DNA from 2 places in the Oerskovia sp. NPDC060338 genome. Region 2 is predicted to be linked to the other one. Evidence: riboswitches for the same ligand, from Rfam matches in the RefSeq annotation. Region 2 holds a riboswitch; the other holds the start of a gene.

Region 1 (4,203 bases), on a different contig from region 2:
GGCCTCCTCGACGGTGCCGGTGCGCACAGGGTCCACGTGCGGTGCCGCGGCGCGGGCTGCGGGGTCGCGGGGTTCGTGACTGTCCGGGACGGTGTTCATGGCGGTGCTCATTCCTGTGCTGCGCTCGTACCGAGCAGGTCGGCGGCGGTCGTCGCGCCTGGGGCGCCGGACGCGTGGGTCCCGCGAGCGCCCAGCAGGCGCTCGACGTACTTGGCGATCACGTCGACCTCGAGGTTGACCCGGTCCCCCGGCACGAGCGAGCCGAGGATCGTGGCCTCGAGCGTCGTGGGGATCAGGGAGACGCCGAACGTGGTCTCGTCCACGTGCGTCACGGTCAGGGAGACGCCGCTGACCGTGATCGAGCCCTTCTCAGCGACGTAGCGGGTCAGGCCGGCGGGCGCGGACAGGACCAGGTCGTCCCACCGCTCGCCCGGCGTGCGGCGCACGAGCTCGCCGACGCCGTCGACGTGGCCCTGGACGATGTGCCCGCCCAGGCGCGTGTCGGCGCGCACGGCCCGCTCGAGGTTCACGGGCGAGCCCGCGACCAGGTCGCCGAGCGCGGTGCGGCGCAACGACTCGGGCATCACGTCGGCCGTGAACGTGCCGTCCTGTCCCACGCCCGTGACGGTCAGGCACACGCCGTTGACGGCGATCGAGTCGCCCAGGTGCGCGTCCGAGGTGGCGAGGGGGCCGTGCACGGTCAGGACCGCGTCGGACTCCTGGCCGCCCGGGAATGCGATCTCGCGGACCGTACCGATCTCTTCGACGATTCCGGTGAACATCAGCTCTCCTGTTCGGGGGTGGTGCTGGGGACGGTGGTCGGGTGGTGGGCGGAGGGCGAGGCGCGGGCCACGACCAGGACGTCCGCGCCCAGGCGGCGCACGTCGTGCGTGACGAAGCGCGGGGCGCCCGCGAGCGTGGTCACGCCCAGGTCGCCCACCGCGCCCAGGCCCGCGCCCAGCAGGACCGGCGCGAGGTAGGCGTGGATCTCGTCGACGGCCCCGGCCGCGAGGAACGCGGTCGCCAGGCCGGGGCCGCCCTCGACCAGGACGTGGCGGGCCTCGCGCCCGGCCAGCTCGGCCAGGACCGCGCGGACGTCGCGCGTGCGCAGGTGCAGCACGGGGCCGCCGCCGTCGGTGGTCCAGGACCCTCCTGGCGCGAGCCGCACGTGCGGCGGGAGGTCACGGAGCCCGACGACGACCCGCACCGGCTGATGCCCCGCGAGCCCGGGCTCCAGCCCGACCACCCCACCAGCGGCGCGCACCGGCCGGTGCCCCGCGAGCCCCGCCTCGTGCTCGCCCTCGGCGGCCCCACCCGGTGCCGGCACGGGGGTGCGCGCCGTGAGCGACGGGTCGTCGGCCAGGACCGTCCCGGTGCCCACGAGGATCGCGTCGACCTGTGCCCGCACCCGGTGGGCGTGCTCGCGCGCGGCCGGTCCGGTGATCCACTGCGAGGTGCCGTCCGCCGCGGCGACCCGCCCGTCCAGGGTCGTGGCGAGCTTGAGGGTCACGTACGGGCTCCCCCGGCGCACGGCCACCAGCCACGGGCCGAGCAGGCGCTCGCCCTCGGCCTCGCGCAGCCCCGCGGCGACGCGCACCCCGGCCGCGCGCAGGCGCTCGCCGCCGCCGGTCGCGACGGGGTTCGGGTCCCCCACGGCGTACACGACCTCCGCCACGCCCGCGTCCAGCAGCGCCTGCGCGCACGGCCCGGTGCGTCCGGTGTGGTTGCAGGGCTCGAGCGTCACCACGGCCGTCGCGCCGCGCACGTCCACGCCGCGCTCGCGGGCGTCGGCCAGGGCCGCGGCCTCGGCGTGCGGGCTGCCCGCGCCCCGGTGGAAGCCCTCGGCGAGCACCGCCCGGGGTGCGTCGTCCACGGGGCCGGGAGCGGCGGCGTCGGGCAGGGAGTCCAGCGGGCGGGGCGCGGGTCCCAGCAGGACGGCGCCCACGCGCGGGTTGGGGCCGTGCGCGGGGCCGCGCGCGGCCAGCTCGAGCGCGCGCACCATCGCGGCGTCGATCGTCAGGGTGGGCCTGGCGCCCATGCGTCCTCCTCCCGGTGAGCACGATGCTCCGGGGTGAGGGGTCGGCGACGCCACGGGGACCCCTGAGGGTCCACGGACGTCACGACACCACGGCACAGGGCTCCGCCCCGCGCCGCCACGTACTTCCTCCCATCCGGACTTTCACCGTCGGTCCTGGAGTTCCACCAGGTCAACCACGCCGAGGCGTGGGTCGCGGACTGTCACCGCCGGCTCGGAATTGCACCGACCCCGGAGCACGTGTGTGCGTACTGCTCATGCGCTCGAACCCGGACCTTGCTCACCGAAGGTGCGCGCCGGGCCCGGCTTCTCGTCTCCACCCAGCATGCCACACCGGCGTCGGCCGGCAGGCACGCGGCCCCGCCCGTCCCGCGGGCTGGACCGATGTGAACGGCGTCAGTGCGCGTGGCCCTCCGCGAGCGCCCGCAGGGCCGCGATCTCCTCGGGGATGTTCTGCGCCCCGTAGACCGCGGAGCCCGCGACGAACACGTTGGCGCCGGCCTCGGCCGCGCGCTCGATCGTGGCGCGCGAGACGCCGCCGTCGACCTGGATCCACACGTCGAGCCCTGCCTCGGACACCGCGTCGCGGATGCGGCGGATCTTGGGCAGCGTGCCCTCGATGAAGGACTGGCCGCCGAACCCGGGCTCGACCGTCATGACCAGGAGCATGTCGAACTCGGGCAGCAGGTCCAGGAACGGCTCGACCGACGTCGCGGGACGCAGCGCGAGGCCCGCGCGCGAGCCCAGGCGGCGCAGCTCGCGCGCCAGGCGCACGGGGGCCGTGGCGGCCTCGGCGTGGAACGTGACGGACGCGGCGCCCGCCTCGGCGTAGCCCGGCGCCCAGCGGTCGGGGTCGGCGATCATGAGGTGCGCGTCGATCGGCACCGGGGACACCTGGACCAGGCGCTCGAAGATCGGCAGCCCCAGGGTCAGGTTGGGCACGAAGTGGTTGTCCATCACGTCGACGTGCGCGTAGTCGGCGGTCGCGATCGCGCCCAGGTCGCGCTCGAGGTTCGCGAAGTCGGCGGACAGGATGCTGGGGGCGATGAGTGCGGACATGGGCACCAGCCTAGAGGGCGCCCGCGCCCCGTGCGGAGACGCGGAACGGCCGGGTCGGGTGGCGAGGGCCACCCGACCCGGCCGCGGACGGCAGGTGCTCAGGCCCGACGGCGCAGCAGCGTCAGGTGCATCGCGTCGGTCCCGTGGACGTGCGGCCACAGCTGGACGTCGGTGCGGTCGGCGAGGGGGATGTCGTCCCCCGCGACCTGCCGCACGGCCGCGGCCGCGTCGAGGACCTCGACGTCGTCGCGCCCGGCCAGGACGTCCTTGACCACGAGCTGGGTCTCCGCGAGGTGCGGGGAGCACGTGACGTACCCGACGACGCCGCCGGGGCGCACCGCGTCCAGGGCCGAGCCGAGCAGCTCGCGCTGCAGCGTCGTGAGGGTCGCGATGTCCCCCGGGGTGCGGCGCCAGCGCGACTCGGGGCGCCGGCGCAGCGCCCCCAGGCCGGTGCAGGGTGCGTCGACCAGGACGCGGTCGTACGCGCCGGGCTCCTCGACCCCCACCCGGCGCCCGTCACCCACCTGCACGCGCTCGACCGCGTCCGCGGGCACGGCCGCGAGCGCCTGCTCGACCAGGCGGGCGCGGTGCGGGGCGACCTCGTTCGCGACGATGCGCGCACCCTGCTCGCCCGCGAGGGACGCCAGGAGCGCCGCCTTGCCGCCGGGGCCCGCGCACAGGTCGAGCCAGCGCTCGTCGGGGTTCGCCGCACGGTCGGACCGGTCGCCCGCCGTGGGCGTCGAGGGTGCGGCGGGCAGGGTGGGCACTGCCGCGAACGCGAGCGTCACGAGCTGGCTGCCCTCGTCCTGGACGCCTGCGGCGCCGTGGCGGACCGCGGGGATCGCGGCCGGGTCCGAGCCGGACAGCACCAGGGCCGTGGGGGCCCAGCGGCCGGGTTCCGTGGTGGCGTCCCCGCGCACGTCGTGCGTGACCTCGCCCGCGAGGCGCTCGCGGCCGACCAGGCCGGGGCGCGCCACGAGGGTCACCCGGGGTGCGGTGTTGTCGGCCTCGAGGAGCTCGGCCAGGTCGTCGGCCGAGCGTCCCGTGCCGATCAGGGCCTCGCGCATCGCGCGCGCGATCCACACGGGGTGGGACTGGGTGATCGCGAG
Region 2 (4,203 bases):
GCCCGCCCGGGAGCATGGCCGAGGCCGGGACGAACACGTCGGTCAGGACGATGTGGGCCTGCCAGATCGCGCGGAGCGAGACCTTGCCCTCGATGGTCGTGGCCGCGTAGCCCGGGGTGTCCTGGGGCACGAGGAACCCGTGCACCTGGTTGTCGCCGTCCTCGCCGACCAGTCGCGCCCACAGCACCGTGATGTCGCCGCACGACCCGAAGCCGATCCACTTCTTCTCGCCGTCGATCACGAAGCCCTCGACGCCGTCGCGGGTCTCGCGGCGGGCCGTGGTCTCGAGCGAGACCGAGTCCGAGCCGTGCGTGGGCTCGGTCAGGGCGAACGCGCCGAGCTTCTCGCCGCGTGCGAGCGGGCCGAGCCACTCGGCCTTCTGCTCGTCCGAGCCGAGGAGCTGGATCGAGCGCAGCGCGAGGCCGCCCTGGACGCCGCAGATCGTCGCGACCGAGCCGTCGCCGCGCGACATCTCCATCTCGGCGAGACCGGCGCCCATGAGGCTGATCCGGGGAGAGCCGGGGACGTCGACGCCGTCGCGCAGGAAGTCGAGCTCACCCATGCGCTTGGCGAGGCCGAACGGCACCTCGGCGCGCTCCCAGTACCCGTCGATCACGGGCAGGACCTCGTCCTGGACGAACGTGCGGACCCGCTGCTGCAGGTCGCGGTCGGCGTCGGTCGCGTCCGAGAACGCGCCGGCGTAGTCGATGCCGAGCGGCTGCGAGAGGTCGTAGTCCGGCTCGGTCACGTTCTGGCGGACGGGGTTCTCGATCGTCATGGGGGATGCTCCCGGTGTCGGGCCGGACGTCGGTGTCGGGCGATACACCTCATGGTGCGTGATATCGCGTCTCAGGTCAAGAGACGCGGTATCAGCGGCGATCGCGGAGCCCCGCCCGGGGTGCGCACGACCCCGGGCGACGGGTCTCCCGGTCAGGCCCGGGTCAGGGTTGGGCGGGCCCGGCGATGTTCACGAGCCAGCTCACGCCGAACCCGTCGACGCACATGCCGAACGCGTCGCCCCACGGCGCGACCTCGAGCGGCACGGTCACGCTCCCGCTCGACGACAGCTTGTCCCAGTAGCCGCGCAGCTCGGCGTCGTCCGCCTGCTCGCCGCTCAGCGAGATCGAGAATCCCGCGCCGGTCGGGACCTCCATCGAGCTCGGGGTGTCCGCGGCCATGAGGACCAGTCCGTGGGGGGACTCGAGCTGGGAGTGCATGACCTTGTCGGCGTCGGCCGGGTCCTCGGAGGCCTGGAAGTCGGCGAACGTGCTGATCGTCAGCTCGCCCCCGAACACGTCGCGGTAGAACTCGATCGCCTGTCGTGCGTCGTCGCGGAAGTTCAGGTAGGGGTTGAGTCGCGTGGCCATGGTGGTGCCGCCTTTCCCGTCGCGTCGTCGAGCCGGATGCGGGGGCGCTGCGCGAGCGGCGCACCCTTTCCGAGTATCCGCCCGGGGCGGGGCGAACGGCAGGGGGAGGGTCAGTCCCGTCCGACGACGGCCGCCCCCGCGCTTGCGTCGGGGTGCGAGCCCGCGAGCCGCAGGGCCTTGGCGCGTCGGTCGACGCGCCACCACACGAAGAACCCGACGAGCGTGAACGCCCCGTAGAACACGTACATGAACGCGGACGCGTAGAAGCCGGCGTCGACCAGCAGGGGCACGCCCACGATGTCGACCGCGACCCAGATCAGCCAGAACTCGACCCAGCCCTTGGCCATGCCGTACGTCGCGAGCAGCGAGCCCATGAAGATCCAGGCGTCGGCCCACACGGGCTCGTAGGACTCGAGCATCCGGAAGATCGGGGTCAGGACGAGCGTCCCGCCCACGAGCGCCACGACGAGGAAGAGGCGTTGCCGCCACGTGGCCCACCGCGGTTCGACCGACACCCCGTGGCTGTCCGCGTCGAGGTTCGCCGCGTCCTGGCCGAGGCGCGCGCGGGTGCGCCGCCACTGGACCCAGCCGTACACCGACACGACGACGAACATGACCTGGCGTCCGGCCTGGCCGAGCAGGTTGACGGGGTTGGGCGTCGCGAACACCGCGCCCAGGAACACCGTGAGGAGCAGCAGGTTGCCGACGATCCCCACGGGCCACGCCCAGATCTTGCGGCGCATGCCTCCGAGCGCGGACGCCAGGCCGAACCCGTTGCCGACGATCTCCCGCCACAGCAGGTGCTGGCCGCCGATCGTCAGCTGCGCGTCGAAGAGCGCGTGGATCAGGTCCATCGATGTTCCCTCGTCCTGGGCACGGCGGCTCCGGGGTGAGGGCGGGCGCCTGGTCGGGGATGCCCTGTCCGGGCTGCCCGACGGCGGCGCTCACCACGGCGAGACCGGTCCCGAAGGTCGTGGGCGGGCTCGACGGATCGTCGTGCCCGACCCGGCCGGGGACGGCCGTGCCGCACGTGCTTCCTCCCATCCGGACTTTCACCGTCGGTCCTGGAGTTCCACCAGGTCAACCGCGCGTGGGCGCGGGTCGCGGACTGTCACCGCCGGCTCGGAATTGCACCGACCCCGGAGCACGTTCGTGCGTACTGCTTGTTGTAGTGCTGCAACCGCCGATGGTACCGGTGCATTCCCGGGGCTCGTCGGTGCTGTGCCGAGTGCGTGGTTCGGCTGCGACACGCCCGGCGAGCCGCAGCCGAATCACGCACTCAACGCGTCGCGCACGGCCCGGGCCACCTCGTCGGGGTCGACGTCGCCGTCGAGCACGGTCACGACGACGCGGCGGGTCGGCACGGTACCGACGGTGGTTTCGGCAGCGGGGCCCGCCGTCGGACCGTCGCCCGCCTCGCCCCCGGTGCGCCCGGGTGACGTGGACGACTGGGGTGGCTCCGTCGTCGGGCCTGCGGGGTTGCGGGCCGCGCGGCGCAGGTCCGCGAACGCCTCCTCGAGCTCAGGACGCAGGTCCTGGTCGGGGTCGCGCAACCAGCGGCGCAGGATCGCGTTGTGCACCGCGACGACCGACGCCGCGAACGCGACCGACGCGGTCGAGTTCCGGGTGTCGGCGGGCAGGGTGTCGCGCAGGTAGGACGTGAACGCGCGCTCGTAGCGGTGCGTGGTCACGAGCTCGCGGTCGCGCAGCGCGGGCACGTCCTGCAGGAGGCGGTGCCGCGCGACCGACGTCTCGCGCTGGCCCACGTGGTGGTCGAACACGAGCCGGGCCGCCTTGCACACCTCGACGTACGGGTCGACGTTCTCGAGCTCCTCGGGGGTGACGCCCCGCGCGGCGGGACGGGTCTCGCCGAGGAGGACCACGACGGCGTCCAGGAGCAGCTCGTGGTCCGCGAAGACCACGTCCTCCTTGGAGCGGAACCGTCGGAAGAACGTGGCCCGGCTGATCTGTGCGGCGTCGGCGATGTCCTCGACGGTCGTCTGCTCGTAGCCCTTCCGGGTGAACAGCTCGATCGCCGCGTCGACCGCCTGCGCGTGGGTGTTGCTTCGTGCGGCACTCATGAACGGGACGGTACACCGCGTCCTGCGGGCGGGGCATGCCGCGGTGAGGGCGTGGGCGGGGGCTGCTCGGCAGATGGTCCGTGCGCGGGCGCCGCATGGAGCGCCGTCGGGTCGGCGGCTGGTCGCCGCGCGGGGTGCAGGCAGGTTGGCGGCTGGTCGCCGCGCGCCGTGCCCGACGGCGTCGCTACAGTGACGAGAGAGGCGGCGACAAGCCGACGCGACCCGGAGGCGACGCGGATGACTGACGGTGACGAGACGCGGGCGGCCGGCTCCGACGGGGGAGCCGAGGGCGGCGCGGGCGAGGGGGAGCAGGCGGCGCGCTCCTGGAAGCATGTCGACCACCACGCCCAGCGCGACAGCCTGAGCGACCGGTTCGCGCGGGGAGGCCCTGCCGACTTCCTGTACGGGGCCGTGGTCTCGGGGTTCATGCTCGCGGTCTCGAGCACGCACGACGCGTCGAGCGACTTCGTGATGCTCGCGGTGGCCGGGGTGCTCGTGGGGTACTGGGCGGCGCACGTGTACGTGTCGGCGATCGGCGGGCGGTTCCGCGACGCCGAGCACACCATCACCGAGCGGCTGCGGCTCGCGTCCTCGGACGAGGTGTGGGTGCTGATCGGCGGGGTGCCCGCGCTCGGGGTCTTCCTCGTGGGGCGGGTGCTCGGGCTGGACGTCGTGGATGCCGCGCTGATCGCGCTGTGGTTCACGGTGCTGATGCTCGCGGTCGTCGGCCACCTCGCGGCGCACCGGGCCGGCGT

The links. A riboswitch is a leader RNA that binds a small molecule or an ion and turns the genes downstream of it on or off. The one in region 2 is predicted to bind FMN.
Region 1: it holds a riboswitch for FMN, as region 2 does, so the genes downstream of both, ribD (bifunctional diaminohydroxyphosphoribosylaminopyrimidine deaminase/5-amino-6-(5-phosphoribosylamino)uracil reductase RibD) here and pnuC (nicotinamide riboside transporter PnuC) in region 2, are expected to answer to the same signal.

The regions. Positions count from the first base shown of each region.
Region 1 covers NZ_JBHXCQ010000005.1:243,495-247,697, reverse strand. Annotated here, with positions in the region: gene ribB (3,4-dihydroxy-2-butanone-4-phosphate synthase) at 1-99, opposite strand, end outside; gene ACFWGN_RS08520 (riboflavin synthase) at 108-782, opposite strand; gene ribD (bifunctional diaminohydroxyphosphoribosylaminopyrimidine deaminase/5-amino-6-(5-phosphoribosylamino)uracil reductase RibD) at 782-2,038, opposite strand; FMN riboswitch at 2,154-2,279, opposite strand; gene rpe (ribulose-phosphate 3-epimerase) at 2,432-3,094, opposite strand; gene ACFWGN_RS08505 (RsmB/NOP family class I SAM-dependent RNA methyltransferase) at 3,193-4,203, opposite strand, start outside.
Region 2 covers NZ_JBHXCQ010000001.1:56,697-60,899, reverse strand. Annotated here, with positions in the region: gene ACFWGN_RS00295 (acyl-CoA dehydrogenase family protein) at 1-778, opposite strand, end outside; gene ACFWGN_RS00290 (VOC family protein) at 942-1,367, opposite strand; gene pnuC (nicotinamide riboside transporter PnuC) at 1,478-2,221, opposite strand; FMN riboswitch at 2,394-2,519, opposite strand; gene ACFWGN_RS00280 (helix-turn-helix domain-containing protein) at 2,639-3,448, opposite strand; gene ACFWGN_RS00275 (hypothetical protein) at 3,686-4,203, shown strand, end outside.